2 linked regions of the Rhizobium lentis genome follow. Each later gene encodes a partner of the first gene's protein in a complex. Links are inferred from orthologs where the notes say so. Each region holds a gene or a part of one and is shown in the gene's direction. Other genes may lie near its edges.

Region 1 (8,450 bases):
GCTCACGGTTTTGCTTTGGCGCTTTCCTCCCGGAACGCCGCCTCGCCGGCATCGGAGACTTCGACCCACTTCTTGTCGGGCTCGGCGTCAGCGGTGTAGCTGTCATGCCAGTTCCACCATTTGTAGGTCGGGGTCTGCGGGTAGCCCTCGGGCGAATCCTCCCAGACCTCCTGGCGGCCGAGCGGCGTGATGTCGAGATAGTTCCAGGTGCCACCCATCTGCTCGTCGCCGCGATTGTTGACGAAATAGGTGCGGAAGATGCGCTCGCCGTCGCGGTAGAAGACATTGGTGCCGTGCCACTCGCCGACCCCAAAGTCCCAGTCGAAATCGTCGGTGACCGTCACCCAGGGTATCGTCCAGCCCATCCGCGCCTTCAGCCCGGCGATGTCGGCCTGCGGCGCGCGCGAGGCAAAGACCAGGGTCGTGTCGCGGGCGTTCAGATGGGCGACATGGGCGACCTGGTCTGCTACCATCGAGCAGCCGCGGCAGGCATGTTCGGGCCAGCCGAAGACGCCGGGCTCGTAAAAGGCGCGATAGACGATGAGCTGGTGCCGGCCCTCGAAAAGGTCGAGCAGGCTCACCCTGCCCTGCGGTGCTTCGAAAGCATAATTCTTTTCGACGGCCATCCAGGGCATGCGCCGCCGCTCGGCGGCCAGCGCGTCGCGGGCACGCGTATGCGCCTTTTCCTTCACCAGAAGCTGCCTGTGAGCAGCCTCCCAGGCCTCCTTCGACACGACGGGCGGCCTCTGCATGGCCTGTCCGCCCTTTCCATTCTCGGCTGTTGCAGTCATCGCTTCGATCTCCTCGTTGGGGCGAATTCCCGCACCTCCTGTCCTAAGGCGGGTTCATCACGCATTGGTCGGACATAGTTTCGCATCGGGCCTCGAAAAGTGGGAGTAACAAGTGTGACCGGAATTCGCGCGGCCAGCGCAACCCCGACCAACACAACAGTTGCCAAAACCTGCAGACTGACGGAAGCTTCACCCTGGCCATTGGCGACGGATTGCGCGACATGACGACAGCCTCATCAAGCGAGACGGCAAGACACGGCAGCGCCAGCATCTGCCGCGGCTGCTGGGATCAGATGCATATGCCGATTCCGATCGGCGGACCGCTCGCGCTTCCCTTCCGCGCCTTCGGCATCACCCGCAGCAAGATGAACCCCGACATCTGCACGATCTGCGAGCGCTCCTTTCAATATGTGAAGAAGCAGCGTCAGATCACCGTGGACGCCACCATTCTGTTTGCCGATATCAGAGGCTTTACCGATCTTTCCGAGCGCATCGAGGCGGTGCGCTTGAGCGAAATCGTCAGCCTGTTCCAGGATCGCTGCGCCCAGGCCATCTGGGCGCATGACGGCATCGTCAACAAGCAGATGGGCGACGGCCTGATGGCGATCTTCAATTTCCCGATCCTCCGCAAGGATCATGCCGCCGCGGCGATCATGGCCGCGGAGGAAATCCAGCGCAACTGCGCCGCGGCGCTAAGCAGCCTGGCGCTCGACGCCCTGCCCGGCCGCACCTTGGGCATCGGTGTCGGCATCCATTCCGGCGAGGTTCAGATCGGCGAATTCTCCAGCTTCCGCAGCGACTTCACCGCCATCGGCGGCGTCGTCAACCAGGCCGCACGGCTTGAATCCCAGGCGGCAGCCGGCGAGATTCTGATTTCGGCCGAAACGGCCGCCAAGGCTCCTGACCTCGCGGTGGGCGCAGAAACCCGTATGCTGGCGCTGAAGGGCATCGAGCAGCCGGTGCAGGCAAGCGTGCTTGTCAAATTGTGAGCTACCACCACCAGAGGATTTAAAGCAGAGCTTTCGTCCCGTCTTCATCGTCGATCGGAATGCCGGCCTCCAGCGCGGCCAGGATGAAAGCCTGCCGCACCGTCTCGGCCGGCATGCGCCCGGCAAGCCAGGCGCGGCAGAAATCGATGGCTCTCTGCTGATGGACGCCGCCATTGACCGGCCAGTCCGAAACCAGCGCATAAAGCGCATCCTGCGGTGAGCGGAGAACCAGCCGTTCGCCGGTATCAAGATCGATCGAAATCGGTTTCTTCCAGAAGGCGGAATGGTCGCTAATGGCAGTCGCACCTGAAGCTGACGTGACAGGAAACTAACTGTCGAAGAGGCGATTCCGTTCCAGTGAGGGGCCGGAGGTTGGTCACTGGACCCGCGCCTAAGAGAGCCTCACCGTGTGGTGCTTCCGCCAAGGACCGCGAAGGGCGAGACGGATGTGCTGCGTCAGCCGGGCAGCTTGCAGCCCTTGCTCATGCCAGCCGACTGCATGGCTGAAACCTTGCCTTTGGACGCGGCAATTTCCCCTTCTTTGTCTCCTCCAGCGACACTGCCGATGGGGACGCCGACGAGAAAGACACCGAAAGCGTCGCCGTTCGCAGCGCTGATCTGCTGCTTGGAAAGGTCGTCGAGCTTGGCCTTCTCTTTCTTGAGTTCCGCGGCGAGCGCCTCGCAACTCAGGTTGGTGTAAGCTGCCATCGGAATATCGACCTGGACGATGGCGTCAGGACGTTTGGCGCAGCCGGCAAGTGCCGCAGTCGCCGCGAGTGCTATGATAATCTTGTTCATGAATGGTCCCCAATTCCCGCAGCAGCTGTAACATCGCCGCGCGCATTGCGGGAGGCGGCCAAGCCTTCAACCACAGACTTTTATTTGCCTGGGAATGGGAACATGGGGCGCTGCTTCAAACTCCCTCATCCCTTCCTCGGGCTTGACCCGAGGGACGTCACAGGGATCCAGCGCGCCCAAGTCCTTGGGCGCGTGAGACGCTCTCCGTGCTGGATCACGGCGCAGACGCGCCGTGGCTGGATTCCTGTGACATCCCTCGGGCGCAGCCCTGAGGGCACAGGAATGAGGGAAGAGGGGTGGTGCCTCGAAGGCCTCGAAGGACGGGGTGCGCCGGCCTCACGGCGATAGGTCCGGGAGATTGTTGACCCAATCCGAACGATTCATTCGTTTCCCTTTTGTACTCTTGCCCTCTTCCATTTCGCGCTGACTCTCTCCATATTCGCGCCATGGCCAGATCTCCGAAAAAATCTTCGCCCTCGAATGGTTTCGAGGAAGCCCCGCAATCGTCCTTTGAAGGCGCCCCACTCTCCGGCTCCGTCGCCGATTGGGTGAAGCAGCTCGAGGCCGATGCCGAAGCGTCGGGGGTGGAGAGCCAGCGCGAGATCGCTTCCAAGGCTGGCAAGCACCGCAAGAAGGTGGAAAACGAGGCGCGCAAGCACAACGAAGCGGTCAGCGTCAACAAGAAGGCGACGGTCAGCAAGACTGCACGCGGCGTCTCGATCGGCGGTTCCTCCGACCCGAAGACGCGCGCCGCCGCCGGCCTCAATCCGGTGGCCGGCCTCGACATTTCGCTCGAGGATGCCGGCAGCATCTCGCCCGGCGGCGTCACTGCCACGGTCGAGGCGCTTTCCAAGCTGATCGAGAGCGGCAACCCGCTGCACAAGAACGGCAAGATCTGGACGCCGCACCGCCCTGCCCGCCCGGATAAATCGGAAGGCGGCATCACCATTCGCATGGCCTCCGAATACAAGCCGGCCGGCGACCAGCCGACGGCCATTCGCGATCTCGTCGAGGGCCTGCAGAGCGGCGAGCGCAGCCAGGTGCTGCTCGGCGTCACCGGCTCCGGCAAGACCTTCACCATGGCCAAGGTGATCGAGGAGACGCAGCGCCCGGCTGTCATCCTCGCGCCGAACAAGACGCTGGCCGCCCAGCTCTATTCCGAGTTCAAGAACTTCTTCCCCGACAATGCGGTGGAATATTTCGTTTCCTACTACGATTACTACCAGCCGGAAGCCTATGTGCCGCGCTCCGACACCTATATCGAGAAGGAAAGCTCCATCAACGAGCAGATCGACCGCATGCGCCACTCGGCGACGCGCTCGCTGCTCGAACGCGACGATTGCATCATCGTCGCCTCAGTCTCCTGCATCTATGGTATCGGCTCGGTCGAGACCTATACGGCGATGACCTTCCAGATGAATGTCGGCGACCGGCTGGACCAGCGCCAGCTGCTGGCCGATCTCGTCGCCCAGCAATATAAGCGCCGCGATATGGATTTCACCCGCGGCTCCTTCCGCGTGCGCGGCGATACGATCGAGATCTTCCCCGCCCACCTGGAGGATGCCGCCTGGCGCATCTCGATGTTCGGCGACGAGATCGACGCCATCACCGAGTTCGACCCGCTGACCGGCCAGAAGACCGGCGATCTGAAATCGGTGAAGATCTACGCCAATTCGCACTATGTCACCCCGCGCCCGACGCTGAACGGCGCCATCAAGGCGATCAAGGAAGAGCTCAGGCTGCGCCTCGCCGAACTGGAGAAGGCCGGCCGCCTGCTGGAGGCCCAGCGCCTGGAGCAGCGCACCCGCTACGATATCGAGATGCTGGAAGCCACCGGCTCCTGCCAGGGCATCGAGAACTATTCGCGCTACCTCACCGGCCGCGATCCCGGCGATCCGCCGCCGACGCTGTTCGAATATATTCCCGACAACGCCATCGTCTTCATCGACGAGAGCCATGTCACCGTGCCGCAGATCGGCGGCATGTATCGCGGCGACTTCCGCCGCAAGGCGACGCTGGCCGAATACGGCTTCCGCCTGCCCTCCTGCATGGACAACCGGCCGCTGCGCTTCGAGGAATGGGACGCCATGCGTCCCGACACCATTGCCGTTTCGGCCACGCCGGGCAGCTGGGAGCTGGAGCAATCGGGCGGCGTCTTCGCCGAACAGGTGATCCGCCCGACCGGCCTGATCGACCCACCGGTCGAGGTCCGATCCGCCCGCACCCAGGTCGACGACGTGCTCGGCGAAATCCGCGAAACCGCCGCCAAGGGCTACCGCACGCTCTGCACCGTGTTGACCAAGCGCATGGCCGAAGACCTCACAGAATATCTGCATGAGCAAGGCGTGCGCGTGCGCTACATGCACTCGGATATCGACACGCTGGAGCGCATCGAGATCATCCGCGATCTCCGCCTCGGAGCTTTCGACGTGCTCGTCGGCATCAACCTGCTGCGCGAGGGCCTCGACATTCCGGAATGCGGCTTCGTCGCCATTCTCGATGCCGACAAGGAAGGCTTCCTGCGCTCCGAAACCTCGCTGATCCAGACGATTGGCCGCGCAGCACGCAACGTCGACGGCAAGGTCATCCTCTATGCCGACCAGATCACCGGCTCCATGCAGCGCGCCATGGACGAGACCGCGCGCCGCCGCGAAAAGCAGATGGCCTATAACCTCGAACACGGCATCACGCCGGAATCGGTGAAGGCCAAGATCTCCGACATCCTCGACAGTGTCTACGAACGCGACCACGTCCGCGCCGACATCTCGGGCGTCTCGGGCAAAGGCTTCGCCGACGGCGGCAACCTCGTCGGCAACAACCTCCAGGCCCATCTCAACGCCCTCGAAAAGAGCATGCGCGACGCCGCCGCCGACCTCGACTTCGAAAAAGCCGCCCGCCTCCGCGACGAAATCAAACGCCTCAAGGCCGTGGAACTCGCCGCCATGGACGATCCGATGGCGCGCGAGGAAGCTCGCAACCAGGAAGGTGGCAAGAGAACTGGAAAAGCCAACCGCGAGTCCCTTCTCCCCACGGGGGAGAAGGTGCCCGTCAGGGCGGATGAGGGGGCCACACCCTCCTACTTCTCCAAACCCACCCTCGACGACATGGGCCCAGGCACCGACACCACCACCCCCCTGTTCCGCAAACCCGATCTCGACGAAATGGGCCGCCACGTCGCCACCCCCGCCGACAGCAAAAGCCTCTTCCGTCGCAACACGCTCGACGAAATGACCGTCAGCCGCACGGAAAAACCGGTGACCGGCCATGTGCCGGAGAAGCCGGAGTCCGCCAAGGACACGAAGCGCTTCTCACCCTTGCTTGAAGGCCAGCCGGAACGCGACGACGGCGTGAGGCCGGTGGTGCGCGGCCGCGTTGGCGCCGGGAGCTATGAGGAGCCGGGCGAGCAGAAGCGCAAGGGGCGGACGAAGGGGAAGACTGGGCGGCCGGGGCGGTGACTCGCTACAAGGCGGTCGTCGAGTGGCCGTTATAGGCTATAATGTCTTCTCAGAGCTTTATCGAAAGATTTCGCGATTACGAATTTCGCGTGACGACGGTATCTTTGTGTCTGCAATGAAAAGATTGGCTTATACCCAATAAAAGCCTTACTCGCTCGGTTCACATACTTAGAAAACGTCCAAGTTTCATATCCGATATCTTGATTGAACGTCACGTCTCGCAACAGTTTTGTTTCAATTTTCCTTCGATTGTAGTTAGCAATCAGCCATCCTTTGCCTTTGGCGCGATATCGCTTAACGAATCGCCACGCATCGCCATAGGCTCGCATTTTGAGCTTTCTCCAGGCATTGGACAGCGTAGAGTTCTTGATCTTCACCGTTTGGCCATCGAATTCAAAACCAAGATATTCGAGGCCATTCCTGGAGGCCTTCCCGTATAGATGTGCAAACGAAAGGCCAGTTTGTGCGGAAGAGAATTCACAAACGGCGACTTTCTTATCCTGGATCCGTAATTGCTTTCCGTAATTCTTTATCGCAGATTGGAGACGTTCCTTTGCAGCCATAGGGTCCGGCGCGCCACCTGTGGGAAGGATGATAACAATGTCGTCAGAATAGCGTCTATAAAGTCCTCCAAGAGCTTTGCTCCAGGAGTTCATTTCCTCGTCAAACTCGATCAAGTAAAAGTTTGCAATTAGATCAGACAACGGCGTACCCTGCGGAATCCCGAAATCAAATCCATTCTTTTGAATTAGGCTGGCTTGGCCTGCCCCTTTGCCGGAAACAATACTCCTAAATTCTGTGGGTTCGCAGATCTGTTTAAAGCCGCTTGTTCGAAGGACATCTATCTTACGCTTTCGCTTTTCAGTCCGGTTTGCTCCATCGCCCTTTTTATACATCTGCAGACGATTGAATAAGAGATCGATGTCCACGACTGAGTACTTGGTAACGGCACGGAAAACAGCCAAATGGTCAGGGGGCAAGTCTCTTCCGATGAGCATCTCCCAAACAGCTTTGATGCGAGAGTGCTCCAGACTTTCGAAGTAGGATTTTATGTCGACGACTGTGACGTAACAGCCGTCGCATTGCTTAATAAAGGAAAATATGTCGCGAGCTATTTCTATATTACATTTATTTCCGCCACCGGCCTTCGGCAATCTGCGATAGGCCACTGGAACATCTTCGATGCCTCGTTTTCTCAGCTGTCTCTCATATAAAGGTGAAAGCTTTGCGCGATAGCGGGCGAATATCGCGGCATCTCTCCTCGAAGCAAATCTTATTGGCCTACTCTTCCTGGTTCGGGCGCCGTCCCTTCTGAATTTCGCCCACTCCTCGTGGAACAACAACAAAGGCAGGAAGGGGTTCTTCGCGACTTCTGTTGGACTGTTTGCTATGCGCGCAAGCTGATGGGGTGAAACATTCCGGTCGAAATGTATATATGTTTTTATGTCCTTATCACGTGGAACCCAGTGTTCTTCTGATTGCCCGGCGTCATATTCGGTGTGAGAGGAGGCAAAAACACCATCAGGCATGGTTTAGTTTTTGCCTCCGCCAGTATATCATGGCACAAATGCCACTAACGTCCTTAAATTAACGAAACATGCTATTCTGTCACTGCGGAGATATTGTCGACTATTGTCGGCATCATCACCAGGAAGATTGGAAAGCGAACAACCATCGGAGTAATGTTGATGATCGCAGCGCTATTAACCGCCTTTCCGATTGACAGTATAAACACTTGACTCACGCGTTACCGTGATCCGGGACACCGATCATGGTTAGACCATTGCCGGGCTTACCGTCTGGGAACCCCCATGCAGAAAATATCAGACTTGACTTGCTGACTTTCAAGCCTGCGTTGAAGAAATCTACAGTTTTTTAGCATTTTTTACGAAACTTACTCTTCGCCAACTGCAACTGCGCTGATTCCAAGTAATTAGAGATTGTTCATAATGGTGCATTTCAGGACTGAAGCAGCTTTTCGGGTCAGTCTCTACCGGTAGATCAAGCAGACATCCCCGGAGCCAGGAAAACTGAAGACCTTCCTCTCGCCACCGCATGCCTCCTTCCCTCACCTATACACAATCCTCGCCTCCCTCTTCACCAGCGCAAAATAAATCCGCTCCACCCGACAGGCCGCACTCCTCGCGCTCGCCTCGTACCCCGCCGCCGGCCATCCGAGCCGCGGGCTGCCATCGGCCGATATCAGCCAGTACCAGCGCTCGTTGAAGCCGGTGAATTCGATCTTGAAGATCCGCCCCATGCAGGTTTCGCCGTCGAAGCCGATGAAATCGTCGCCCGGCTTTTCCTTCCAGGCGTGGCGCCATTTGCCCCTGGGCCTCTCGCCGCTGGCGATCATCTCCCAGCTCTTCCAGCCGTTATAATCCGATCGCGCCGTCAGCGAGCCGTCATAGGGTTTC
Region 2 (4,650 bases), 250 kb from region 1 along the record:
GAACTCGATCAGTTCGACGCTGCCGGGAGGCCCGCTCGGCGTTTCCGCCGGCAATATAGTGGTGCGGCCGATCCTGGAATCCGGAATGATCGACACGTAGAATTCAACGGCTTCGCGCGCTTGCTCCGCGAACCAGAGATTTGAAACGACCTGCGGCATAAGACAGCCTCCTTGTTGGCGAGTACCCCGGACTCCCGTCCGATGCTTCAAGGACGTCTTATCGGAGCCGGCGCCGACAAGCTGCGATCGGAATATTTTCGCCGCTTACCTGCGCGACGATCGCAGCCGCACCCGGCGGCGGCCTTGCCGCCGGTATCCGTCGGCAACGGTGACTCAGGAATGAAAGCAGAACATCATTTCTGGTCTTTCCCTCCCGAATCACTACATTACGCGCCATGAGCAATAATTTCGACGATATTCCCTTCTTCGACGAAGAGCCGGGCGAAGCAGCGCGCAAGCCGCAACCGTCTGTCGCAGCGGCCGGAAGGCCCGCCGCCGCCGGCGGCATCGCCGCCCGCGCCATGGCGGCGCGCGACGGCGGCAAGCGGCCGGATTATCTGGCAGGCCTCAATCCCGAGCAGACGGAAGCCGTCGAAACGCTTGAGGGTCCGGTGCTCGTGCTTGCCGGCGCCGGCACCGGCAAGACGCGTGTGCTGACGACCCGCATCGCCCATATCCTCAATACGGGCCGCGCCTTCCCTTCGCAGATCCTCGCCGTCACCTTCACCAACAAGGCCGCCCGCGAGATGAAGGAGCGCATCGCGCTGCTCGTCGGCGGCGCCGTCGAAGGCATGCCGTGGCTCGGCACCTTCCACTCGATCGGCGTCAAGCTGCTGCGCCGCCATGCCGAACTCGTCGGCCTGAGCTCCGATTTCACCATTCTCGATACCGACGACGTCGTCCGCCTGATCAAACAGTTGATCCAGGCCGAGGGCCTCGACGACAAGCGCTGGCCGGCCAAGCAATTCGCCGGCATGATCGACACCTGGAAGAACAAGGGCCTCGGCCCGGCCGATATTCCCGAGGGCGACGCTCGCGCCTTTGCCAACGGCCGCGGCCGCGATCTCTATTTCGCCTATCAGGCGCGCCTCTCGACGCTGAATGCCTGCGATTTCGGCGACCTGCTGATGCATCCGATCGCGATCTTCCGTAAGAACCCGGATCTCTTGAAGGAATATCACGGCAGATTCCGCTATATCCTCGTCGACGAATACCAGGACACCAACACCGCGCAATATATGTGGCTGAGGCTGCTGGCCCAGCGCGCCAAAGGAGAGCCGCAGAACGTCTGCTGCGTCGGCGACGACGACCAGTCGATCTATGGCTGGCGCGGCGCCGAGGTCGACAATATCCTGCGCTTCGAGAAGGATTTCCCCGGCGCCAGGGTCATCAAGCTTGAGCGCAACTACCGTTCGACCGAACATATCCTTGGTGCCGCCGCCCATCTGATCGCCCACAATGAAGGCCGCTTGGGCAAGACACTGTTCACCGACCGCGCCGACCCCGATGACGTCAAGGTGCAGGTCCACGCCTCCTGGGATTCGGAGGAGGAGGCCCGCGCCATCGGCGAGGAGATCGAGCAGCTCCAGCGCCAAAAGCATCTGTTGAACGACATGGCGATCCTGGTGCGCGCCTCCTTCCAGATGCGTGAATTCGAAGACCGCTTCGTCACCCTTGGCCTCAACTACCGCGTCATCGGTGGCCCGCGTTTCTACGAGCGCCTCGAAATCCGCGACGCCATGGCCTATTTCCGGCTCGTCGCACAGCCGGCCGACGACCTCGCCTTCGAGCGCATCATCAATACACCCAAGCGCGGCCTCGGCGACACGACGGTACGCGCGCTGCACGATTATGCGCGCGCTCGCGACATCCCCATGCTTGCGGCAGCGGCCGACATCATCGAAACGGACGAGCTGAAGCCGAAGGCGCGAAAGGCCCTTTTCGACGTGATTCAATCTTTCCGCCGATGGCAGGAACTGCTTGAAAATACACCGCATACCGAACTTGCCGAGCAGATCCTCGAAGAGTCCAGCTATACCGACATGTGGAAGAACGATAAGAGCGCGGAAGCGCCCGGCCGCCTCGAAAACTTGAAGGAACTGATCCGCTCGATGGAAAGCTTCGAGTCGATGCGCGGTTTCCTCGAGCACGTCTCGCTGGTCATGGACGCCGAGACCAATGAGAATCTCGACGCCGTCTCGATCATGACGCTGCACTCCGCCAAGGGCCTGGAATTCGACACCGTCTTTCTCCCTGGCTGGGAGGAAGGCCTGTTCCCGCACCAGCGCTCGCTCGATGAGAGCGGCCGCGCCGGCCTTGAGGAAGAGCGCCGCCTCGCCTATGTCGGCATCACCCGCGCCAAGCGCCGCTGCCACATCTGGTTCGTTTCCAACCGCCGCATTCACGGCCTCTGGCAATCGACCCTGCCTTCGCGCTTCCTCGACGAACTGCCGGAAACCCATGTCGAGGTCGCCGAGATGGAGCAGAGCTATGGCGGTTACGGCCGCGGCGGCTACGGTCAGTCCCGCTTCGACAAGGCCGAGCCCTTTGCCAATTCCTATTCCACCCCCGGCTGGAAACGTGCCCAGGCCAATAAGACCGACGCCACCCGCGACAATTGGGGCACCCGCTCCGGCCACGCGGTGGAACGCATCGGCTACGGCGAAAGCGGCCCGAAGGGACGAACGATCGAAGGCGAGCTGGTGGCGAAATCGACGTCGTCGGAGCCGTCGCGCTTCACCCTCGGCGACCGCGTGTTCCACCTGAAGTTCGGCAACGGCAATATCACCGGCATCGAAGGCAACAAGCTGACGATCGATTTCGATCGCGCGGGGCAGAAGCGGGTGCTGGACGGCTTCGTCGAGCGCGTGTGATCTTGCGGCGAGCGGGAACCCTCACCCAAACATCCGCATACTGCTGAGCCCGAGAATATCGTTCAGCAGAGCGATCCCCATTCCGAGGGCGACGATCGACAATCCGATCAGGAAGAGCCGCCGAGCCCGGTCATATTTGGCCGCGAGCAGCGAGTCGCGCGCCAAGAGATCGGCAAACACCTTCACCTGAATGGCGATGCCGACGGTCAGGAACGCCATCGGCAGCAGATCGACACGGCTCCAGTCATTCGGATTGGACACCCAGAGACTGATGAAATTGAGCGAGAAACCAAGGATGATCCCGGTCGCCGTCAGCGACCCGTTGCGGAAGGTAGCGTCGATCTTTTCGTCTGCTTGAGGCTCGAACATGGTTTCAATCTCGACTTGCTGTTGATGCAAGAAAGGCAGAAATCGCGGCCGTGAGCAAGATCGAGACGCGGAAGCTTCGATCTGCCGACCGCAAGCACCATCCGCTTTCCCTCCGTTTCGCGAACGACCTATCGCTGTGATTGTATTAGCGAATACTTTTTCGACCAACTGCTACCGCTGGTGCCAGAATTAACACTTGCGCGCCCGCGCTAGGAAATCCACTAGTGATGCATTCGTGCATTTTCGCATTTTGCATTGTAATCACGCGAAGGGATTGGCCTTGATGAAAGCGCTGCTGCTCGTCGATATTCAGAACGGCTTCTGTCCGGGCGGCAATCTGCCCGTGCCGGACGGCGACGAGGTGGTTCCCGTCGCAAACCGACTAATCGACAGCGGCAGATATGATCTCATCGTCGCCTCCCAAGACTGGCACCCGCCCGGCCATGGCAGCTTCGCCTCGGCCCATCCGGGTGCCGCCCCTTTCGAAATGGGCGAACTGTCCGGCAAGCCGCAAATGATGTGGCCGGACCATTGCATCCAGGGCACGCTCGACGCGGAACTGCATCCTCAGCTGAAATCCGAAGAGATCGACCTCATTCAGCAGAAGGGCGAGGATCCTAGGATCGACAGCTATTCGGCATTCCGCGACAATGACCAGGATGCCACGACCGGTCTTTCCAATTTCCTCCAGGATCAGGGTGTCACCGATCTCGACGTCTGCGGGCTGGCGACCGATTATTGTGTCAAGTTCTCGGCGCTCGACGCGCTCGAGATGATGCCGGGTGTGCGCGTGCGCTTCATCGAGGACGCAAGCCGCGGCATCACCCCCGAAGGTGTTGCCGCCGCCATCGACGAGATGCGGGCACATGGCATCGCAGTGATCAAAAGCACGGATGCCTTGCGCGAATGAGCGTCCGATCGCCGGCTATTTCAACAGATAGGCATCGAACGTCTCATCGCTGCCGGCAACGGGGCCAAAGCGCTTGATGAGGGTCGTCTCGCTCAAAAATGCGGAAATGTCCTCCGGCGTCAGAGACAGTAGCCAATTGTAACTTTCATGCAACGAGACGGGCCCGCCAATTCGCTCAAGCCGCTGCGAGAGAAGAATGACGATGGGCGCATGCTCGCTCTGCTGCAATTGCCGCGCCGTCCGGAGAATATCGGCAAGGCTGAGTGAAAGCCGCGCATTGCGGGTATATCGCACGATGGCGCCGAACCGCTCCTCCCGCACCAGATAGGTGCGATTGGAGACGTAATAGGGCAAAGGTTCCACGAGATAGTCGGGATCCGCCATGATGATCGCCTCCTTGAGATCGGGGCGAGACTGAATGAACGAGCCGAGATCACGGGCTCGGCTCAGCGGTATGTCGGTGAAGAGGAACTGAGAGACCTTTTCGATAGCGGAGAC

The links. The genes of interacting proteins can lie anywhere in the genome.
Region 2: the proteins of uvrB (region 1) and J0663_RS01605 are in contact, whole or in part, in a crystal structure (PDB 7EGT), measured with the Thermus thermophilus proteins. The link is inferred for Rhizobium lentis from one-to-one orthologs. Residues at the interface, in WP_096411307.1 of Thermus thermophilus: Glu23, Leu25, Arg26, Asp27, Gly28, Glu29, Arg30, Phe31, Arg55, Glu326, Asp327, Phe328, Glu379, Ser382, Gln383, His398, Gly400, Arg401; in WP_096412145.1 of Thermus thermophilus: His654, Arg656, Phe657, Gln666, Asp668, Glu669, Lys680, Arg681, Leu682, Ser683, Lys685, Tyr686, Ala687.

Annotation. Positions count from the first base shown.
Region 1 is NZ_CP071454.1:52,145-60,594, forward strand. The notes cover bases 2,631-6,233. They hold uvrB (excinuclease ABC subunit UvrB), read left to right. Parts: upstream 2,631-3,024; coding sequence 3,025-6,033; downstream 6,034-6,233. Other genes in these bases: J0663_RS00325 (reverse transcriptase family protein), read right to left, coding at 6,063-6,233. In the rest of the region: J0663_RS00300 (DUF899 domain-containing protein), read right to left, coding at 3-791; J0663_RS00305 (adenylate/guanylate cyclase domain-containing protein), read left to right, coding at 1,013-1,780; J0663_RS00315 (lipoprotein), read right to left, coding at 2,237-2,578; more of J0663_RS00325, read right to left, coding at 6,234-7,562; J0663_RS00330 (hypothetical protein), read right to left, coding at 8,102-8,450. UniProt on the Escherichia coli protein: The UvrABC repair system catalyzes the recognition and processing of DNA lesions. A damage recognition complex composed of 2 UvrA and 2 UvrB subunits scans DNA for abnormalities.
Region 2 is NZ_CP071454.1:309,104-313,753, forward strand. Bases 1-3,134 are described here. They hold J0663_RS01605 (ATP-dependent helicase), read left to right. Parts: upstream 1-395; coding sequence 396-2,873; downstream 2,874-3,134. Other genes in these bases: J0663_RS01600 (VOC family protein), read right to left, coding at 1-159; J0663_RS01610 (hypothetical protein), read right to left, coding at 2,895-3,134. Also shown: more of J0663_RS01610, read right to left, coding at 3,135-3,242; pncA (bifunctional nicotinamidase/pyrazinamidase), read left to right, coding at 3,526-4,152; J0663_RS01620 (hypothetical protein), read right to left, coding at 4,168-4,650. UniProt on the Escherichia coli protein: A helicase with DNA-dependent ATPase activity. Unwinds DNA duplexes with 3'-5' polarity. Translocates on single-stranded DNA with 3'-5' polarity. Initiates unwinding more efficiently from a nicked substrate than double-stranded DNA.